Regions from separate parts of the Streptosporangium sp. CA-135522 genome, predicted to be linked through region 4. Evidence: riboswitches for the same ligand, from Rfam matches in the RefSeq annotation. Region 4 holds a riboswitch; each other region holds the start of a gene.
What was found. Region 4 has a riboswitch for cobalamin ahead of ACQPYK_RS32750 (ribonucleoside-diphosphate reductase subunit alpha). Riboswitches for the same ligand answer to the same signal wherever they lie in the genome.
Positions count from the first base shown of each region.

Region 1: another riboswitch for cobalamin. It lies ahead of cobN (cobaltochelatase subunit CobN); the one in region 4 lies ahead of ACQPYK_RS32750 (ribonucleoside-diphosphate reductase subunit alpha).
Region 2: another riboswitch for cobalamin. It lies ahead of ACQPYK_RS30540 (CbtB domain-containing protein); the one in region 4 lies ahead of ACQPYK_RS32750 (ribonucleoside-diphosphate reductase subunit alpha).
Region 3: another riboswitch for cobalamin. It lies ahead of metE (5-methyltetrahydropteroyltriglutamate--homocysteine S-methyltransferase); the one in region 4 lies ahead of ACQPYK_RS32750 (ribonucleoside-diphosphate reductase subunit alpha).

Region 1 covers NZ_CP192026.1:5,759,158-5,764,311, reverse strand. Annotated here, with positions in the region: gene ACQPYK_RS27415 (precorrin-2 C(20)-methyltransferase) at 1-46, opposite strand, end outside; gene ACQPYK_RS27410 (precorrin-8X methylmutase) at 55-681, opposite strand; gene ACQPYK_RS27405 (precorrin-3B synthase) at 678-1,949, opposite strand; cobalamin riboswitch at 2,034-2,223, shown strand; gene cobN (cobaltochelatase subunit CobN) at 2,338-5,154, shown strand, end outside.
Region 2 covers NZ_CP192026.1:6,389,036-6,394,189, reverse strand. Annotated here, with positions in the region: gene ACQPYK_RS30550 (acyltransferase family protein) at 156-1,310, shown strand; gene dop (depupylase/deamidase Dop) at 1,397-2,911, shown strand; adenosylcobalamin (AdoCbl) riboswitch at 3,081-3,172, shown strand; gene ACQPYK_RS30540 (CbtB domain-containing protein) at 3,215-3,409, shown strand; gene ACQPYK_RS30535 (CbtA family protein) at 3,417-4,196, shown strand; gene ACQPYK_RS30530 (histidine phosphatase family protein) at 4,196-4,756, shown strand; gene ACQPYK_RS30525 (putative cobaltochelatase) at 4,781-5,154, shown strand, end outside.
Region 3 covers NZ_CP192026.1:7,905,681-7,910,834, reverse strand. Annotated here, with positions in the region: gene metE (5-methyltetrahydropteroyltriglutamate--homocysteine S-methyltransferase) at 146-2,362, opposite strand; cobalamin riboswitch at 2,458-2,671, opposite strand; gene ACQPYK_RS37305 (hypothetical protein) at 3,269-4,369, shown strand; gene ACQPYK_RS37300 (hypothetical protein) at 4,509-5,066, opposite strand; gene ACQPYK_RS37295 (hypothetical protein) at 5,119-5,154, opposite strand, start outside.
Region 4 covers NZ_CP192026.1:6,857,808-6,862,961, forward strand. Annotated here, with positions in the region: gene ACQPYK_RS32750 (ribonucleoside-diphosphate reductase subunit alpha) at 1-1,517, opposite strand, end outside; cobalamin riboswitch at 1,801-2,002, opposite strand; gene ACQPYK_RS32755 (tripartite tricarboxylate transporter substrate-binding protein) at 2,001-3,029, opposite strand; gene glmS (glutamine--fructose-6-phosphate transaminase (isomerizing)) at 3,171-4,991, opposite strand; gene ACQPYK_RS32765 (hypothetical protein) at 5,003-5,154, opposite strand, start outside.

The DNA.
Region 1 (5,154 bases), 1.1 Mb from region 4:
CCGGATCGCCGGGCCCGAGTCCCACTCCCCACAGACGTCCAGTCACGATGTCCCTCACTCTTCCTCGCTCGCGATCGCGTTGACCGCGGCGGCGGTCATCGCGCTGCCGCCCCGGCGGCCGTGCACGACCAGGTACTCCAGGCCTGCCGGATGCTCGGCGAGGGCTTGTTTGGACTCGGCGGCGCCGATGAAGCCGACCGGGATCCCGAGCACGGCGGCCGGTCGGCCGGCACCCTCCTCGATCATCTCCAGCAGCCGGAACAGCGCGGTCGGGGCGTTGCCGACGGCGACCACGGAGCCCTCCAGCCGCTCGCGCCACAGCTCCAGCGCGGCGGCGCTGCGGGTGGTGCCCAGCCGCTCGGCGAGCTCGGGCACGCCCGGCTCTCCCAGCGTGCAGATCACCTCGTTACCGGCCGGCAGGCGGCGGCGGGTCACCCCGGAGGCGACCATCATCGCGTCGCACAGCACCGGGGCGCCCGCGCGCAGGGCCGCGCGCGCCGACGCCACGACGCCGGGCGACCACCCGACATCGGTGACGAGATCGACCATCCCGCAGGCGTGGATCATGCGGACCGTCACCTGGGCGACGTCCGCGGGCATGCCGCTCAGATCGGCTTCCGCGCGTATGGTGGCGAAGGAACGGCGGTAGATCTCCGCGCCGTCACGGACGTAGTCGATCACGTTTCCCCTCTGACGGCCGCCAGCGCGGCCGTGGTCTGCTCGATGTCGGCACAGGTCAGGCTCCGGCCGTCCAGGTCCAGGCGGTATCCGGCGCCGGTGGCGACCACGTCCGCGACCCGTCCTCTGGGACGGCCGCAGCGTCTGTCGCAGCCCGCCCAGTGCACGGGGAGCGTACCGGTGCGCGGTGAATCCGCCACACGGGGGGCGATCGTCCCCGGTGTCCCGGCTGTCGGTTCGGCGCCGGGCGCGGTGGCGCGGGCCGCGTCGGCCTGCACGTCGGCCAGGGACTTGGCGCAGCCCGGACGCCCGGTGCAGGCCGTCACGCCGATCCACGGCGATTCGGGGTCGGTGACCAGGCCGGCGTCCGCCAGCCGGGCGACCGCCCGGGGAAGTCCGGCGCGGTCCAGGCCGGGCAGGACCACCCCTCGCCACGGCGTCAGCCGTACCTCCCCGCCGGCGGCCAGTTCGGCCAGGAGCTCCGCCTGGGCGGAGGTCAGCCGCCCCAGCGGTACCGCGACGCCCAGGGCCACCCCGCCGCCGGGTCGCCCGACGGCTCCCACCGGGCCCCCCGCGGCCGGCGGCGGCTCGGCCCGCATCCGCTCCGCGGGCGGGACGAGCCGTGGCGGGCCGGCGGAGCCGGTCTCCAGAGCGATGCGCACCCGGGTCGCGACCGGCTCCACACCGCCGGGCAACTCGCCGATCCGCCAGGCGTGCACGTCCCGGACGGCCAGCTCCGCCAGGAACGCCTCGGCGGCGGCGAGCAGGGCGGCGACCGCCGAGGCGAGCGGCACGCGCAGACCGCTGTCGGCGCCCGCGAGGATCAGCGCGGTCTCCTGCGCGCCGGTCGGCAGGATCGCGGCGTCGGGGTCGAGCCAGGCCACGTCGCCCCGGCCGTCGTCGAGCGCGAACAGGAAACGTCCGGGCAGTTCGGCGAGGGCGGGCCGGGCGCACAGCCGCCGGTCCAGGTCGGCGACCAGCGGGCCGACGTCCAGCGTCCCCGCCGCGTCGCAGCCGGTGAGCGGGGAGGCCAGGATGTTGCGGATGCGCTCATGGGTGAGCGACGGCAGCAGCCCGGCCGCCGCCATGCGCGCGGCGAATCCGCTCTCCTCGCCGAGTCCGCGCACCTGCACGTTCGCCCGGGAGGTCAGCTCGATGACACCGGTCCCGCAGGCGGTGGCGGCGTCGGCGAGTTCGCGCAGCTGGGAGGCCGTCAGCCGGCCGCCGGGGACTCTGATCCGCGCCAGGCCGCCGTCGGCGGCGGCGTGCACCTGAAGCGCCCCGGGACATGCGTCGAGTCGCGATCGTCCAGAAAAGTCGCCAATGACCACGCTGAGGATGTTAACGCCAGTTTCTTGCAATGAACGGGACTGCCGTAGTCTCATCGATGGCGACGGCAAAGGGAGGAAGCCGGTGTGAATCCGGCGCGGTCCCGCCACTGTAACCGGGGAGCGAACCCCACCCAGGCCACTGTCCGGCGACGGACGGGAAGGCCGGGGGGAGCACCGATCCGGGAGCCAGGAGACTCCAGCCGTCGTAGCCGACGACGACCCGGGGCGAGGACCCCGAGGGAGGAAGCCCCGTGCGTTTTCCGCCGTTCCCGTGCCACCCCATGGCGCCGCCGAGCCCCGCCGCCCCGCTTCCGGCGGAGCGTGGCGCATGATCCTCCTGCTCTCGACCTCCGACACCGACCTGCTCAGCGCCCGCGCCGGCGGCGCCGACTACCGGCTGGGCAACCCCGCCCGGCTCACCGCCGAGGACCTGCCCCCCCTTCTGGAGGGTGCCGACCTGGTCGTGGTCCGGCTGCTCGGTGGGCGCCGCGCCTGGGAGGAGGGCCTGGACGCCCTGCTCGCCGGCCCCCGTCCCGTCGTCGTGCTCGGCGGGGAGCAGGCGCCCGACGCCGAGCTGATGGAGCTGTCCACCGTGCCGGGCGGGGTCTGCGCCGAGGCGCACGCCTATCTCGCCCACGGCGGCCCGGCCAACCTCGCCGAGCTGTACCGGTTCCTGTCCGACACCCTGCTGCTGACCGGGCACGGCTTCGCCGCCCCCGCGCCCACCCCCGGCTGGGGTGTCCTGGAGCGCCGGGCGCGTCGCGAGGACGGGCCGGCCGTCGGGGTGCTCTACTACCGGGCCCACCACGTCGCAGGCAACACCGCCTTCGTCGAGACCCTCTGCTCGGCGGTCGAGGACGCGGGCGGCCGGGCGCTGCCCGTCTACTGCGCCTCGCTGCGCACCGCGGAACCCGGCCTGCTGGAGGTCCTCCGTACGGTGGACGCCCTGGTGGTGACCGTGCTCGCGGCCGGCGGCACCCGCCCGGCCACCGCCTCGGCCGGCGGGGACGACGAAGCCTGGGACGTCGGCGCGCTCGCCGAGCTGGACGTGCCGATCCTGCAGGGCCTGTGCCTGACGAGCAGCCGGGCGTCCTGGGAGGACAACGACGACGGCCTGTCTCCGCTCGACGCGGCCACCCAGGTCGCGATCCCCGAGTTCGACGGCCGGATCATCACGGTGCCGTTCTCCTTCAAGGAGATCGACCAGGACGGGCTGACCGTCTACGTGGCCGATCCGGAGCGGGCCTCGCGGGTGGCCGGCATCGCGGTACGGCACGCCGTGCTCCGGCACGTCCCACCCGGCGAGCGGCGAATCGTGCTGATGCTGTCGGCCTACCCCACCAAGCACTCGCGGATCGGCAACGCCGTGGGCCTGGACACCCCCGCGAGCCTGGTGCGGCTGCTGGCCGCGATGCGCGAGCGCGGCTACGACATCGGTGCCGAGGGCGAGCTGCCGGGCGTGGCCGAGCAGGACGGCGACGCGCTGATCCACGCGCTGATCGCGGCCGGCGGGCAGGACCAGGAGTGGCTCACCGAGGAGCGGCTTGCCGGCAACCCGGTGCGCATCGCGGCGAGCCGGTACGCCCGGTGGTACGGCACGCTGCCGGCGGACCTGCGGGCCGGGATGGAGGAGCACTGGGGCCCCGCGCCGGGCGAGCTGTTCGTGGACAGGACGCACGACCCGGACGGCGAGATCGTGCTGGCCGCGCTGCGCGCCGGGAACGTCGTGGTCATGGTGCAGCCGCCGCGCGGCTTCGGGGAGAACCCCATCGCGATCTACCACGACCCCGACCTGCCGCCCAGCCACCACTACCTGGCGGCCTACCGCTGGCTGGCCGACGGCTTCGGCGCGCACGCCGTGGTGCACGTGGGCAAGCACGGCAATCTGGAGTGGCTGCCCGGCAAGTCCGCCGGGCTGTCGGCCTCCTGCGGTCCCGACGCCGCGCTCGGCGACCTGCCGTTGATCTACCCGTTCCTGGTCAACGACCCCGGCGAGGGCACCCAGGCCAAGCGCCGCGCCCACGCGACCCTGGTCGACCACCTCGTCCCGCCGATGGCCCGCGCCGACACCTACGGCGACATGGCGCGGCTGGAGCAGCTGCTCGACGAGCACGCGTCCATCGCCGCGATGGATCCGGCGAAGCTCCCGGCGATCCGCGCCCAGATCTGGACCCTGATCCAGGCGGCCAGGCTCGATCACGATCTGGGCATCGACGACCGTCCCCACGACGCCGAGTTCGACGACTTCCTGCTGCACGTCGACGGCTGGCTGTGCGAGGTCAAGGACGTCCAGATCCGCGACGGCCTCCACGTGCTGGGCGCCGCCCCCGAGGGCGGGACCCGCGTCGACCTGGTGCTCGCCATGCTGCGCGCCCGCCAGATGTGGGCGGGCGGCGAGGCCTTCCCCGGGCTCCGCGAGGCCCTGGGCCTGGCCGAGGACGGCACGGCGGGCCGGATCGGCACGGACGAGGCCGAATCCCTCGCCCGCGCGCTGGTCGAGGCCATGGAGGAGCGGGCCTGGGATCCGGCCGCCGCCGCCGAGGCGACCTCCACCGTCCTGGCCGCCACCTCGGCGGACCTCGGGCTGGTGGAGCGGATCCTGCGCTTCGCGGCCACCGAGGTCGTGCCCCGGCTGGCGCGGACCACGGACGAGATCGAGGCGATCCTGCACGCCCTCGACGGCGGCTACGTGCCGGCGGGGCCGAGCGGGTCGCCGCTGCGCGGGCTGATCAACGTGCTTCCCACCGGCCGTAACTTCTACTCGGTCGACCCCAAGGCGGTGCCGAGCAGGCTGGCCTGGGAGACCGGGCAGGCGATGGCCGACTCCCTGCTGGAGCGCTACCGGGCCGACACCGGCCACTGGCCTCGCTCGGTCGGGCTGTCGGTCTGGGGGACCAGCGCCATGCGCACCGCCGGGGACGACGTGGCCGAGGTGCTCGCGCTGCTCGGCGTGCGGCCGGTGTGGGACGAGGCGTCACGGCGGGTCACCGGGCTGGAGCCGATCTCCGCCGAGGAACTCGGGCGCCCGCGTGTGGACGTGACGGTCCGGATCAGCGGATTCTTCCGGGACGCGTTCCCGCACGTCGTGGCCATGCTGGACGACGCGGTACGGCTGGCCGCCGGGCTGGAGGAGCCGGCGGAGCTC
Region 2 (5,154 bases), 470 kb from region 4:
CGCCGTCGGCGTTCACGGTCCCGTCCCGGCCCCGGTGTTCACGACCTTCCTTCCGGCTTCCCGTCCGTCACGAAAGCGAGGCGACGTCACATGGAACCCAACTGATCACGTCGCCGTCCAAGTGGCGTGCATGAACATTTCGGCCCGGTCATCAGGTGACCGGCGCGGGGTCTCGTGAGACGGCTCGGGGGAGCGGCCGCCTCACCGAACTCGACCTCCTCCGCTTCGTCGCCGCCATGGCGGTGCTCGCCTTCCACTACTTCATCGCCTTCGCCTCGGTGTGGGGGGAGCGCCCGTCCAAGCTGTTCCCGGCGATCTCCACGCTGTCCGGCCTCGGCATCCTGGGCGTCGAACTGTTCTTCATGATCAGCGGATTCGTCATCCTGATGAGCGTCTGGGGTCGCGGGCTGGGCGCGTTCGCCCTGTCCCGGCTGGTGCGCCTGTTCCCCGCCTACTGGGTCAGCGTCGGCGTCACGGCGGCGGTCTACGGCCTGGGCGCCGCCACCGCCCTGGACCCCAAGCTCAGCCTCGGCGAGTACGGGGTCAACCTCACGATGCTCCAGCGGGCCTTCGGCGTCTACGACGCCAACGGCGTCTACTGGTCGCTGTGGGTGGAGCTCCGGTTCTACCTGTTGATCTCGGTCCTGGTGATCGTCGGGGTGACGCTCAACCGCTGCCTGATCTTCATGGGCGTCTGGCTGCTGGCGGCGGGGTTCTTCGCGGGCAGCGAGGACAAGTGGGTCGATCTCATAGTGATGCCCAAATACGCGGCGTACTTCGTCGGTGGCATGGCCTTCTTCCTGATGACCAGGCATGGGCCCAAGCTGGTTCTGTGGTGCCTGGCCGGGATCAGCGCGGGCCTGGCGGTCAACGCGGCGATCGACCGGGTCGCCGGGCGGATCGAGAAGGTCGGCTACACCGCGATGCCCGTGCCCGAGTGGGCCGTCGCCGCCGCGATCATCTGTTTCTACGTGCTCATGGCGATGGTGGCGCTGGGCTGGCTGGGCTGGCTGCGCTGGCGCGGCCTGGTCGTCCTGGGCGCCCTGACCTATCCGCTCTACCTGTTCCACACCACGGCCGCGGTCGTGGTCGTACCCGCCCTGCGGGACACGCTGCCGCCCTGGCTGACCGCCGTGGTCACCGTACTGAGCGCGACGGCCTTCTCCTATCTGGTGTACCGGGTGGCCGAACGGCCCCTCCAAGAGTTCGTCAAGGCCAGACGCCGGCGTGGGGCCGCACCGCCGTCTGCGCCGACCTCCCCGCCGCCGCAGGCTCCCTTCGCGACGGGCGAAAAGGCCTCGGTGCCATAACTGTCCGGCCACCGGGCATAGTGAAGGGTCTAGGGTCGGGCATATACACGGCGGACAAGGCGGTCCCGGATGAACAGAGGGTGCGCATGACGGTACGGCGGGTGATGGGCATCGAGACGGAGTACGGCATCTCCGTGCCCGGACAGCCGGGGGCCAACGCGATGGTGACCTCCTCCCAGGTCGTCAACGCCTACCTGGCCGCCTCGGCGGCCAGGGCGCGGCGCGCGCGGTGGGACTTCGAGGAGGAGAACCCGCTGCGCGACGCCCGGGGCTTCGACCTGTCCAGAGAGGTGGCCGACCAGAGCCAGCTCACGGACGAGGACCTGGGCCTGGCCAACGTGATCCTCACCAATGGCGCTCGGCTCTACGTCGACCACGCCCATCCCGAATACTCCACTCCCGAGTGCACCAACCCGCGAGCCGCGGTGATCTGGGACAAGGCGGGGGAGAGGGTGATGCACGACGCCGCGGTCCGCGCCTCGGCGATCCCCACCAACGCCCCGATCCAGCTCTACAAGAACAACACCGACAACAAGGGTGCCTCCTACGGCTGCCACGAGAACTACCTGATGCGGCGGGCCACGCCGTTCGCCGACATCGTCAGGCATCTGACGCCGTTCTTCGTCTCCCGGCAGGTCGTCACCGGCGCGGGCAAGGTCGGCATCGGGCAGGACTCGCGTGGTGAGGGCTTCCAGATCAGCCAGCGGGCCGACTTCTTCGAGGTCGAGGTGGGTCTGGAGACCACGCTCAAGCGGCCGATCATCAACACCCGGGACGAGCCTCACGCCGATCCGGAGAAATACCGCCGGCTGCACGTCATCATCGGCGACGCCAACATGTCGGAGATCTCGACCTACCTCAAGCTGGGCTCCACCGCGCTGGTCCTGGCCATGATCGAGGACGGTTACTTCACGCGGGATCTCGCCGTGGACAACCCCGTCCAGGCGCTGCGGGCGGTCTCCCACGACCCGACGCTCAAATACGAGATCTCGATGCGCGACGGCCGCAAGCTCACGGCCGTCCAGCTCCAGATGGAATACCTGGAGCTGGCGCGCAAGTACGTCGAGGAGCGCAGCGGCAACGGCGTCGACGAGCTCACCAAGGACGTCCTGGATCGCTGGGAGTCGGTGCTGACCCGCCTGGCGGAAGATCCGATGCAGCTGTCCAGGGAACTGGACTGGGTGGCCAAGCTGGAGCTGCTGGAGGGCTACCGCACCCGCGACGGCCTCGCCTGGTCGCACCCGCGCCTGCAGCTGGTGGACCTGCAATACTCCGACATCCGTCCCGACCGCGGCCTGTACAACCGGCTGGTGGCCCGGGGACGGATGCAGCGGCTGGTCACCGAGGAAGAAGTCCAGCGGGCCATCGAGGCCCCACCCAGCGACACACGGGCCTACTTCCGGGGTCGTTGCCTGAGCCAGTTCAGCGAGTCGGTCGCGGCCGCCTCCTGGGACTCGGTCATCTTCGACATCCCCGGCCGCGAGTCCCTGCAGCGGGTGCCCACCCTGGAGCCGCTGCGCGGCACCAAGGCTCACGTGGGAGAGCTGTTCGACCGCTGCCGCACGGCCGCCGACCTGGTGAACGCCCTCACCGGCGAATAGCGAACGCCCGCTCGCGGGGCGGCGGTCCGGACCGGACCGCCGCCCCGCGAGCCGTCTTCCCGGCCGGTAATCCACAGAGAAAAGTGGAGAAAGTGAATATTTCCGCTGTGTGTCAGGGGAAGTCTGGATTGACGGGCGATAGGTAACCGGGATACGTTCCGGGTGTTTTGTGGCGGTGCGAGGGAAATCCGGTGAGATTCCGGTGCGGTCGCGCCACTGTAACCGGCCTCAGGGCCGGGAGCCAGGTCACTCGGCCGCCACCGACCTACGAAAAGGGACGCGTCAATCCCGGAGGAGGTGGCCGTGAGCCAGATCTCGGCTCCGCACACCCAGCCCATCCCATGGGCGTCAATCACCCGCTGGCTGCTCGCCGTACCGGTGCTGCTGCTCATCGCCTACCTGGTCGCCTTCGACCAGGGAGCGATCTCGCAGACCGGGAACTACCTGCACGAACTCATGCATGACGGGCGTCATCTGCTCGGCGTCCCGTGTCACTGAGTCCCAATTGATCACCAAACTCATCGCCCGGGGCATGCTCGTCGGCCTGCTCGCCGGACTGCTGGCGGCCGTCTTCGCCTACACCACGGGCGAGCCGCGCATCGACCGGGCCATCGCGCTGGAGGAGGCGGCCGCGGCCGCCTCCCAGGCGGCCGGATCCCACGCCCACGAGACGGCCGAAGCCACCGGCCACTCCCACGAGACGACCCAGGCCACCGGCCACTCCCACGACGAAGGCGAGGCACTGGTCAGCAGGGACGGCCAGCGGTTCGGGCTGTTCCTGGCCCTGGGCCTGTACGGCGTGGCCGTCGGCGGCCTGTTCGCCCTGGCCTACGCGGCCGTGCGCGGCAGGGTCGGGCCCCGTTCGGAACCGGTGCTCGCGATCGCTCTCGCGTCCGCCGCGTTCACCGCCATCGTCCTCGTACCGTTCCTGAAATATCCCGCCAACCCACCCGCTGTCGGCGACCCCGAGACGATCAACCAGCGCACCGTGCTCTATCTGGTCGCGGTGGCCATCGGCCTGCTTTCCGTCGCCGCGGGCGCGGCCACTCACCGCTACGCAGCCCGGAGCGAGCCGTGGCTGCGCTGGCTGGCCACCGGCGCCACGGTGCTCCTGCCGGTGGCGGCGGCCTGGATCCTCCTGCCGGAGATCGACGAGGTGCCCCAGGGCTTCCCCGCCGACCTGCTGTGGGACTTCCGGATCGCCTCCCTCGGCACCCAGGCGGTCTTCTGGCTCGGTGTCGGCGCGCTGTTCGCCTTCGCCGCGCGCAGGCGCAGCCCGGTGTGATGACCCCCTCGGGGGTCACGCGGCTGCTGCTGGTCTGCCACGCCTCGACCTCGGCGACGGCACGGGCCGCGTTCCCGGGCGACGAACCGCTCGACGGACGCGGCCTGCGCCGGGCGGGCGGCATGGCCGGGCGGTTCGGACCCGGTCCGGCCGTCTGCGCCGCAGAACTGCGCTGCACCCAGACGGCCGCGGCGCTCGGCCTGAGCGCCGATCCGGACCCGGGGCTGGCCGACTGCGACTACGGCCGATGGCGCGGCAGGACGCTGGGCGAGATCGAGGCGGCCGAACCCGAAGCCCTCGCCGCCTGGCTCACCGACCCCGCCGCAGCGCCGCACGGAGGGGAGTCGATCACCGCTCTCCTCGGCCGGGTGGCCGGGTGGCTGTCCCGGCGCGCTCCCGGGCGGGTCGTCGCGATCACCCACCCCACGGTCATCCGCGCCGCGGTCGTCCACGCCCTCGGCGCCCCCGCCCCCGCCTTCTGGCGCGTCGACGTCGCGCCGCTGGCGCGCGTCGCGCTCACCGGCCGCGACGGCCGCTGGCGGCTGAGCTACCCCGAATGACGACATCCCAAGGAGACCTCCACGGTGCGTGACCCGCGTTATCCCTTCACCGCGATCGTGGGCTCGGAGGACCTGAAACTCGCCCTCATCCTCAACGCCGTCTCCCCTCGTGTCGGCGGAGTGCTGGTCCGCGGGGAGAAGGGCACCGCCAAGTCCACGATCGTGCGGGCGCTGGCCGATCTGCTGCCCGCCGTCGAGGTGGTCGGCGGCTGCCGCTTCTCCTGCGATCCCGCCGCACCTGACCCCGACTGCCCGGACGGGCCGCACGAGGCCCGTACGGGCACCGCCCGGCCCGCGCGCCTGGTGGAACTGCCGGTCGGCGCCTCCGAGGATCGCCTGGCCGGATCGCTCGACATCGAGCGCGCGCTGACCGAGGGCGTGAAGGCCTTCGAACCCGG
Region 3 (5,154 bases), 1.0 Mb from region 4:
GGTCGTGGCGGTGGCCGGGGCCGCGCACGCGGGGAGGCCGGTCCCCGCGTGCGCGGCCTGCGGTCTGTATGGCTTGGGGCCTGTGCGGCTTGGCCTGTGCGGCTTGTGGCCTGTGCGGCCTGTGCGGTCTCCCGCGAGGGCCGCTCTACAGCGCGCGGACCCTGCGGGCCGCGGCGACCATGTTCCGCAGGCTCGCCTCGGTCTCGGCATAGCCGCGCGTCTTCAGCCCGCAGTCTGGATTGACCCACAACCGCTCCGGTTCGACCGCCCTGAGCGCCAGCCTGAGCGCCCGTTCGACCTCCTCGGTCTCCAGCACGCGCGGGGAGTGGATGTCGTACACGCCGGGCCCGATCCCACGCGTGTATCCGGCGGCGTGCAAGTCGTCCAGCAGCTCCATCCGGGATCTGGCCGCCTCGACGCTCGTCACGTCCGCGTCCAGGTCACCGATGGCGCCGATGATCTCACCGAACTCCGAATAGCACATGTGAGTGTGGATCTGCGTGGAGTCGGACACGCCCGAGGTGGCGAACCGGAACGCGGCGACCGCCCAGGCCAGGTAGGCGTCGCGTTGAGCCGCGCGCAGCGGCAGCAGCTCCCGCAGCGCGGGCTCGTCCACCTGGATGATCCGGATACCCGCCGCCTCCAGGTCGCGGATCTCGTCCCGCAACGCCAGCGCCACCTGCCGGGCCGTTTCGGCCGGCGACTGGTCCTCCCGGACGAACGACCAGGCCAGCATGGTCACCGGCCCGGTCAGCATGCCCTTGACCGGCCTGACGGTACGCGACTGGGCGTAGACGGCCCAGCGCACCGTCATCGGCTCCGGCCGGGCCACATCTCCGAACAAGATCGGCGGCCGCACGCACCGGGTGCCGTAGGACTGGACCCAGCCGTGCTCGGTGGCCGCGTAGCCGTCGAGCTGCTCGGCGAAATACTGGACCATGTCGTTGCGCTCGGGCTCGCCGTGGACCAGCACGTCCAGCCCGATGTCCTCCTGTAGCGCGATCACCGAGTCGATCTCGGCCCGCATCGCCGCCTCGTATCCCGCCCGGTCGATCCGGCCGTCGCGAAGGTCGGAGCGGGCCTGCCGTACCGCGTCCGTCTGCGGGAACGAGCCGATCGTGGTAGTCGGCAGCGGCGGCAGCCCCAGCGCCGTCCGCTGCATCACCGCTCGCTCGACGTGCCCGGCCCGCGCAGTGCCCTGGCCCAGCGCCTCCAGCCGGGCCCGCGTGCGCGCGTCCACCGGAGCCTTCGCCGGTACGGCGGGCCCGACCGCGTCCGGTCCCCGCCGCATCGCGCGACCGATCGCCACGACCTCCGCCACCTTCTGCCGGGCGAACGCCAGCCCCTCGGGCATCGCCGTCTCCCGGTCCAGATCGAGGGGGACGTGCATGAGCGAGCAGGAGGTGGAGACCACCACCTCCCCGGCCAGCCCGAGCAGCGCCGCGCAGGTGGACAGCGCGCCGGACAGTTCGGTGCGCCAGACGTTGCGGCCGTTCACCACCCCCGCCACCACGGTCTTGCCGGCCAGCCCGGGAGACAAGGCCGCCGCCGTCAGGTTGCCGGGCCCGGCGACGAAGTCGAGCCCCACGGACTCGACGCGGGTGGCGGCCAGCACGGGCAGCGCGTCGCCGATCTCGCCGAAGTAGGTGGCGACCAGCAGTCGCGGGCGGTGGCTGAGCCCGCCCAGATGATCGTAGGCGCGGGCGAGCGCCTTCAGCTCCTGCGCCGACCGGTCGGCCGCCAGCGCCGGCTCGTCGAGCTGGACCTCGACGACGCCGGCGGTGGCCAGCCGTTCCAGCAGCTCGGCGTAGACGTCGAGCAGGTCGTCCAAGAGCCGTAGCGGCGCGAAGGCGGCGGCGTCGGACTTGGCCAGCAGCAGGTAGGTCAGCGGGCCGACCAGCACCGGCCTGGTCTCGAGCCCCAGCTGCCTGGCCTGGCCGTACTCCGCCAGGGGCTTATCCCATGCGAGCCGGAACCTCGTCCCCGGGCCCACCTCGGGAACCAGGTAGTGGTAGTTGGTGTCGAACCATTTGGTCATCTCCAGGGGGGCGATTCCCCGGGTGCCGCGCGCCATGGCGAAGTAGCGCTCCAGGCCGTCCAGTTCGGCGAAGCGGGCGGGGATGGCGCCGACCATGATGCTGGTGTCGAGCATCTGGTCGTAGAAGGAGAAGGTGTTGGAGGGGATGTCGGTCAGGCCGGCGTCGCGTAGTTCGGTCCAGGTGCGTTCGCGTAGCTTCTGGCCGATGTGTTCCAGGTCGGCGGCGTCGATGCGGCCGGCCCAGTAGGCTTCCACGGCTTTCTTCAGCTGTCGGTCGGGGCCGATTCTGGGGTAGCCGAGGACGGTGGTGCGTTGGTCTGTCATGGGTCCTTTTCCCTCGTGGAACCCGGCTTGGCGGGCATGGCGAGGGAAGGTTCCCCCGGCCTTCCCGCGAGGCCATGGACACAGACCGCGCGCCGATCGGCGCACGGGCGGTGGCAGGTATTCGGACTCGTGGGCGTCGTGCCGGTTTCCTACTGGCCGTCGCTTCCCAGGCGATCGCTCACCCAGTGCTCGTGTGACGGCGGTCGTTCCCACTCACCGCTGCGGGGCAGTCCCGGAATCACACCGGGTTCCCTGTTGCCTCACCGCTCCGCCGAAGGGAGCGGCGAACCAGCCGCACCGGCAGCATAACCCGACTCCAGGCGAAAGCTCCGGCCGGTGGCACCACATCGCGGAGTCGATGTCGGTTAGAGGGGAGGCGGGGCCTGATCAGCCAACGAAAAATGGTACATAACCGGAAAATTCGATATTTCTGATCTCGTGGCTCGATTGAGGGGTCAACGCCGCCTTCGAGCTTCGAGCGTCCCCCCAGCCCGCTACGTGCACCGTTGATCCCATCCAACGGGCACAGGCGGAGTTGACGCCAACGGAGGAACCCGAACGATGAGGCAGCCGGGGAGAGGGGGAATCACGTCCGGCGATTCCGTGTCAGGGTCCTGCCGGCTTTCTGCTTTCTCACCGGCTGCTCTCGTGGAGAGCCTCGTAGTTCTCTTCGGGAACGCGTATGATCGCTCACCCGTTATTCCCTCATGACTGGGCTGACTTGGGTTTTCCCTCAACGTCGAGCGGAGAGATGTGGAGAATTTGACGGCGGCTGCCGGGGCGAATGGTGTCCCTTCTCGTGATTCGGGCGGAGCTGGATCAGATGCTGATGCGGAGCGCCACGCTGTCCGGCCTGGGTCTGGGCCTGGTCGACGTGTCGGAGTCGTTCTCCTCATCGTCGGTGTGTTGGGTGCGGGCTTCCTCTATCTGAATCGTCACGACAGGCCTCGTGTGGAACCGGAATGGAAGCCGGGGGCATTCGATCCGCCAGTGCAGTATGCATTCATCTCGAAGGATTCGGATTGCCATAACCGGCCCAAGGCAGAAGAGGAGGGTGCCGCGCCGAAAGTCATCACCTGTAGCGACTGGCGGCTACGTGTGAACTACAAAAGAGGCGAAGGGAGGCAGGACATGAATATCGCCTACGGCGAAGGTTGCGGTGGGTTCAGGGCGGGGGTCGGCGTCGGCGATGACGACTGTTCGAGTGACATCCCCCTCTTCGATGCGGCAAGCCAAGCTCAAGTGGAAGGCTCTAGCTATGTAGGTGTGCCACTCCGTATCACCTCTGACGGCCATCACGTTGCGTACTTCAGCAAGCAGCGTATGCAGTTCGTCGGCTGGGATCTGCCCGCCGCACAACTCAAAGCCATTTCGCCACGACTGGACGCGAAGACGCTCGACGACGTCTACAACCTGGCGATATCGCCTGATGGCCGGTTCTTCGCAGTCGCATTCTCCGGTGCTCAACCCCGCCTCCTGCTCACCGAGTTCGCCACGGGACGGACTTCTACCTTCCCGGGTTTCTGCCATGTGATCGGCCTGAGTGAAGCCGCCACCGTCATCGCAGCCAAACAATCATGTCCGGAACTCGGAGAAGATGATTCCGGAAATAACGCCGTTACCATACTTAACCGCCGAGGCCTGGTCATCAGTGAAGGGAGGGGAGATGATTTTGCGGACGACCTTTCACCGGACGGGCGCCTGCTGGTAGCGGTGATTGCCGACTCCGGCGAGGACGGCAAGGAACATCTTGTCACCTACAACGCCAAGACCGGTAAGACGGTAAACAAGTTTGATCTACGGCTTCTGTCCGAGCCGAACGATGCGATCGGATACGGCTGGCTCGATGCCGATGAATACATCGTCAAGGCCGACCCTCCCGAGTCCGGCGGATCCTTCGGCTATTACAAGGTCAACGTCCGGACCGGGAAGTCTCAACGAATCAGGGATCTTGGACTAAACCCCGGCGCCGTGGTCTCCCTGGGTAAAGTGCATATTGGCAGATGAGGGCCCGATTCTCCACGAACTTCCATCACCAGACCTGGCATATCCTCTCCGATCCGCACGGCGCGCTCAAAAGACCGGCGCGCTCAGAAGAAAGGTCCCCGCCCCCCCGTGACCTGGCCCCGGGCGGGATCACACATGCCTAACTCGCCGCGGGTCCCCAGGTCGGGGAGAGGTACGGCAGGCGGGCGGAGCGGTAGAGCGTGACGATCAGGGCCGCGATGGCCACCAGCCAGGCGACGAGCGTGACAAGGCTCAGGTCGGCGTAGCCGTACTCGACCAGCATGCCGAGCACTCCCAGGCTGACCACGGCCCAGCGCAGCACGTCGAGGAGAGCGGCTCTGGAGGTTTCTCCACAGGGACGGATCCGTCTGATGACGGCGTCGACGGTCACCCAGACGACGATCAAGGCACCGGCTGCGTTGACGATGCCGACCACGTGCTTGATGGGGGAAACCACCGGGGCATAGCTCGAGTGCACGCCGGACGACGCGATCATGGCGACAATCGAGGTGAAGACCATGACGATGGCAAGGGACCTGGCTCGGGCGAAGGTGTCGTCGGCGGATCGCTGCAGCCGAGCCAGCCCGGACGCGCACAGTCCCCATCCGACGGGGTCGAGCAGCAGGTCGAAGCCATTGAGACGGAGGGCGCCGAAGGCGAAGACGAAACCGGTGGCGATCTTCGTGACGGGCGGCATGCGCCACAACCTTCCAGACTTGGAATTGTCCGCGGACGAGTGCCTGTCAGGGTCAAGTCGGGCTCACCGCGTCATTGCAGATCTTGCC
Region 4 (5,154 bases):
ACGGCCAGGTCCGCGGAGGTGCCGTAGGCCGCGAGCGCGATCTCCTCGGAGATCCGGGTGGACAGCTCCAGCGCCTCGGGCGAGTCGAACGGCAGGCGCAGCGCGAAGAACACATCCGCCAGGCCCATCAGCCCCAGGCCGATCGGCCGCCACTTCTTGTTCGCGGTCTCCGCCTCGGGGGTCGGGTAGAAGCCCAGGTCGATCGTCCGGTCAAGGAACCGCACGGCGGTGCGGACGGTCCGGCGCAGCCGCGCCCAGTCCACGTCCCGGCCGTCCAGATGCGCGGCGAGGTTGATCGAACCGAGGTTGCAGACGGCCGTCTCGGCGTCGTTGGTGACCTCGAGGATCTCGGTGCAGAGGTTGGACAGATGGATGACGTTCTCGGGACGCGCCGTCTGGTTGGAGGTCCGGTTGGCCGCGTCCTTGAAGGTCATCCAGCCGTTGCCGGTCTGGGCGAGGGTACGCATCATCCGGCCGTACAGGGACCGCGCCGGGATCTGCTTGACGAAGCGGCCCTCGGCCTCGGCGACCCGATAGGCCTCCTCGAACGCCGTGCCGTACAGGTCGGTGAGGTGCGGGACCTCCTTGGGGTCGAACAGCGACCACACGCCGTCGGCCTCGACCCGGCGCATGAACTCGTCGGGAACCCAGTTGGCGAGGTTCAGGTTGTGCGTACGGCGAGCCTCCTCGCCGGTGTTGTCGCGCAGTTCGAGGAACTCCTCGACGTCGGCGTGCCAGGACTCCAGGTAGACGCAGGCCGCGCCCTTGCGGCGACCGCCCTGGTTGACCGCGGCGACGCTGGAGTCCAGCGTGCGCAGCCAGGGCACGATGCCGTTGGAGTGGCCGTTGGTGCCCCGGATCAGGGAACCGCGCGAGCGCACCCGGGTCCAGGCGATACCGATCCCCCCGGCGTACTTCGACAGGCGCGCGACCTGCCCGTAACGCTCGTAGATCGCCTCCAGCTCGTCACGGGGCGAGTCGAGCAGGAAGCAGGACGACAACTGGGGTCTGCGCGAACCGGAGTTGAACAGGGTGGGCGAGCTCGGCAGGTAGGACAGGGTGGCCATGAGCGCGTAGAGCTCGGCCGCCTCCTCCACCGTCTCCGACAGACCGCACGCCACGCGCAGGAAGAAGTGCTGCGGGCGCTCCAAGACCTTACGGGTCCGCGGGTGGCGCAGCAGGTAGCGGTCGTAGACCGTGCGCAGCCCGAAATACTCGAACCGGCCGTCGGCGTCCCGCTCCACCAGCGCGTCCAGCGCCTCGGCGTGGGCGGCCACGAAGTCCGCCAGGCGGTCCTGGACGAGCCCGGCCGCGTGGGTGGCGGCGACGGACTCGGAGAAGGTCCGAACCCCGTGCTCGGCCGTCTCATCGGCGATCAGCTCCGCCAGCAGCTCGGCGGCGATCCGGGAGTTCTCCGGATCGGTGATCACCCGGGCGGCCGCCTCCTCGATGGCCAACCGGCGGTCGGCCAGACCGTCGCCGGTCTCCTTGGCGGCGTCGACCAAGGTCTGTGTCACGTGTGCTACCCCTCGCGCGCTCGAATTCCCCGTACGGCTCTCGCCGGAAGGGCGCACGCGTCCAAGAGCGGCTCCGGACACGCCGGACCGCCTCGTTCCGCGAGCCCTCCCTCGAGGCCCTGGACAGCTTCCGTGGTCGAGTCCGCCTCACCTGGCACACGCCGGGCCGCTCCACGCGTCCCCCGGTGCCCGGTTCGGCTCCCTCTCCACACGCATGGTCGAGTCCGCCTCACCTGGCACACGCCGGGCCGCTCCACGCGTCCCCCGGTGCCCGGTTCGGCTCCCTCTCCACACGTCGCCGGCAGGTCTTCGGACTCACGGGCGTCTCGCACATGCCTACTGGCCGTCGCTTCCCGGGCAAGGCGCACCCAGTGCTTCAATGACGGCGGTCGTTCCCGTTCACCGCTGCGGGGCAGTCCCGGAATCTCACCGGGTTCCCTCTTGCCTCGCCCCGTCAGGGGCGAACCAGCAACGAGCAGGATCCTACATGTAGGGCCGGTGGACGCAACTACCCCAACAGCTTGTGCCGAAAGTGCTCAGCAGGCCAAGATCGTTGAGCACCTCCCGGGTACGGCCGGTCTCCGTGACAAGCCACTGGCGGAAGTCCTCCCCGCTCAGATAGACCCGGTTCCAGCCGTTGGCCGCGCAGACGGCCCGCCATCGGGGCGAGGCGTCGAGGCGATCACACAGGGCGACGGCCGCGTCCCTGTCCTCGGAGCTCATGCCGCGGGGGCCGAGCACCCCGCACCAGTCGGTGTACTCCAGGCGAACGTCCAGCTCCATCAGCGTCGGCGCGTCGATCCCGTCGATCCGCTCGCCGGAGGAGACCACCAGCGGGCGCAGGCGGCCCGCGGCGATCCCGGGCACGAAGGAACGGGCGGAGCCCAGCAGCGCGGTCACCCTGCCGTCGTAGAGCGCCTGCTCGGCCTCGGTTCCACCGGAGTAGCCGGCGTAGTCCAGCAGCCGGGTGTCCACCCCCAGACACTTACCGATCATGCCGTAGAGCACGTGGTCGGAGCCGCCTTCCATCCGGCCGCCCACCGTCGGCTCGGCCGGGTCGCGGCGGAGCGCGGCGGCGAAGTCCTCGAAGGTGCGCAGATGGGAGCCGGACGACACGACCAGAGCCGCCCAGTCGCCGACCAGGCGGGCCAGCGGGGTGGTGGAATCCACCACGGAGGCGGCGTTGGCGATCTCCACCCCCGCGATCATCGGCATCCCGGTGAGGAGCAGCCGGCCCTCCCGCGTGAACGGGCCACGGACGGCGGCGAACGATCCCAGCGCCGCGGCGCCCAGGCTGCCCGGCTGGTCGCTCACCTCGACCGTCCGGGCCATCCCTTCGCCGATCATGACCATGGCCAGCGCGCGCGCGGCCCGATCCCACCCCTGCCCCCGCGCGGCGGGCGCGACGACGGTCAACCGGCCCGCCACCGGCGTGTGGGTGCCGCGGCCCCCGTCACAGCCGCCGGCGGCCAGGAGTCCCAGGGCGAGCACCAAGAACCGCCTACGGTACATAAGCGCCCCTTCCCCCAAGACCTATCAATACCCCAGGTTACAGACACATCACTTTCTGTCACACATTGGGGGTCTTGCCGTTATCGGCCGAGAGGGAGGGGACGGCTCCGGCTCATTCCGGAGGGAAGGGACGGCTCCGGCTCATTCCACCGTGACGCTCTTGGCCAGGTTGCGCGGCTTGTCCACGTCACGCTCCAGCGCCACGGCGGCGTGGTAGGCCAGAAGCTGCAGCGGGATCGACAGCAGGATCGGGTCCAGCTCCGTCTCGTTCTTGGGCACCACGACGCAGTCGTCGGCCAGCTTGGGGTCGGCCGTACGGTGACCGACCATGAGCACCCGGCCACCGCGCGCGCGGATCTCGCCCAGCGTGGTGAGGTTCTTGTCCAGCAGCTCGTCGTCGGGGACGATCGCCACGGTCGGCATCTCCGGGCCGATCAGCGCCAGCGGCCCGTGCTTGAGCTCGCTGGCCGGGTAGGCCTCGGCGTGCACGTAGGAGATCTCCTTGAGCTTCTGGGCGCCCTCACGGGCCACCGGATAGCCCCGGACCCGGCCGACGAACATCATGCTCGGCGAGTCGGCGTACTTGTGCGCGAGCTCCTTGATCTGCGGCTCCAGCGCCAGGATCTCCTTGATCTGCTCGGGCAGCCGGCGCAGCCCCTCGCAGATGCGGCGGCCGTCGGCCGGGGACAGGTCGCGCACCCGGCCCAGGTGCAGCGCCAGCAGCGCGAAGGCCACCGCGGTCGAGGTGAACGCCTTGGTGCTGGCCACCGAGACCTCCGGGCCGGCGTGCAGGTAGAGGCCGCCGTCGCACTCGCGGGCGATGGCGCTGCCGACGGTGTTGACGATGCCGAGCACCCGCCCGCCCTTGCGCTTGAGCTCCTGGACGGCGGCGAGGGTGTCGTAGGTCTCCCCCGACTGGCTGATCGCCACGTAGAGGGTGTCGGGCTCCACGACCGGGCTGCGGTAGCGGAACTCGCTGGCCGGCTCGGCGTCGGCGGGAATCCGCGCCAGCTCCTCGATGAGCTGGGCGCCGATCTGGCCCGAGTAGTAGGCGGAGCCGCAACCGATGATCTTTACGCGGCGGAACGACCGGGTCTCGCGCGCGTCCATGTTGAGGCCGCCCAGGTGGGCGATGTGGAAGCGGTCGTCCAGGCGCCCACGCAGCGTCCGGGCCACAGTGTCGGGCTGCTCGGAGATCTCCTTGAGCAGGTAGTGCTCGTAACCGCCGGTGTCGTAGTGACCGGCGTCCCAGTCGACGGTCAGCGGCTCCTTGGCCGTCTCGCGCGCGTCGCTGGCGAAGGTGTGGAAGCCGTCCGCCTTCAGCACCGCGAGCTCGCCGTCCTCCAGGTGGACCACCTGGCGGGTGTAGCGGACCAGCGCGGAGACGTCGGAGGCGGCGAACATCTCCTTCTCGCCGATGCCCAGCACGATCGGGCTGCCGTTGCGGGCCACCACGACCTCGCCGGGCCGCTGGGCGTCGATCACCGCGATGCCGTAGGTGCCGACGATCCGCTTGAGCGCCAGCCGGACCGCCTCCTCCAGGGATTCGGTCTCCTCGACGGTGCGGGCGATCAGGTGTGACAGCACCTCGGTGTCGGTCTCGGACAGGAAGACCACACCGTCGGCCTCCAGCTTCGCGCGCAGCTCGTCGGCGTTCTCGATGATGCCGTTGTGCACCACCGCGATGCGCTCGTCGGCGGACAGGTGGGGATGGGCGTTGACGTCACTGGGCGCCCCGTGGGTGGCCCAGCGGGTGTGCCCGATGCCCAGGGTGCCCTTGAACCGCGCCGGCACGGCGGCCGCCAGGTCGGCCACCCGGCCCTTGACCTTGCGCATCTTCAGGCCCTTGTTGGAGATCACCACGCCGGCCGAGTCGTAGCCCCGGTATTCAAGCCGCTGCAGGCCCTCCAGCAGGATCGGCCCCGCATCCTTGGGCCCCACATAGGCCACGATTCCGCACATTTGACCGCTCCTTATCCATAGACGATCCGGCGCAGCTGGCGCAGGGAGAGTTCGGGTGCCGCGACACGGCGGGCCGAGATCTCGGCGGCGATCCGGGGGAAGATCTCGTCGTTGACCAGCCCTTTGGCCTTGAGCTCGGCATGACGCCGCCGGACGAACTCCT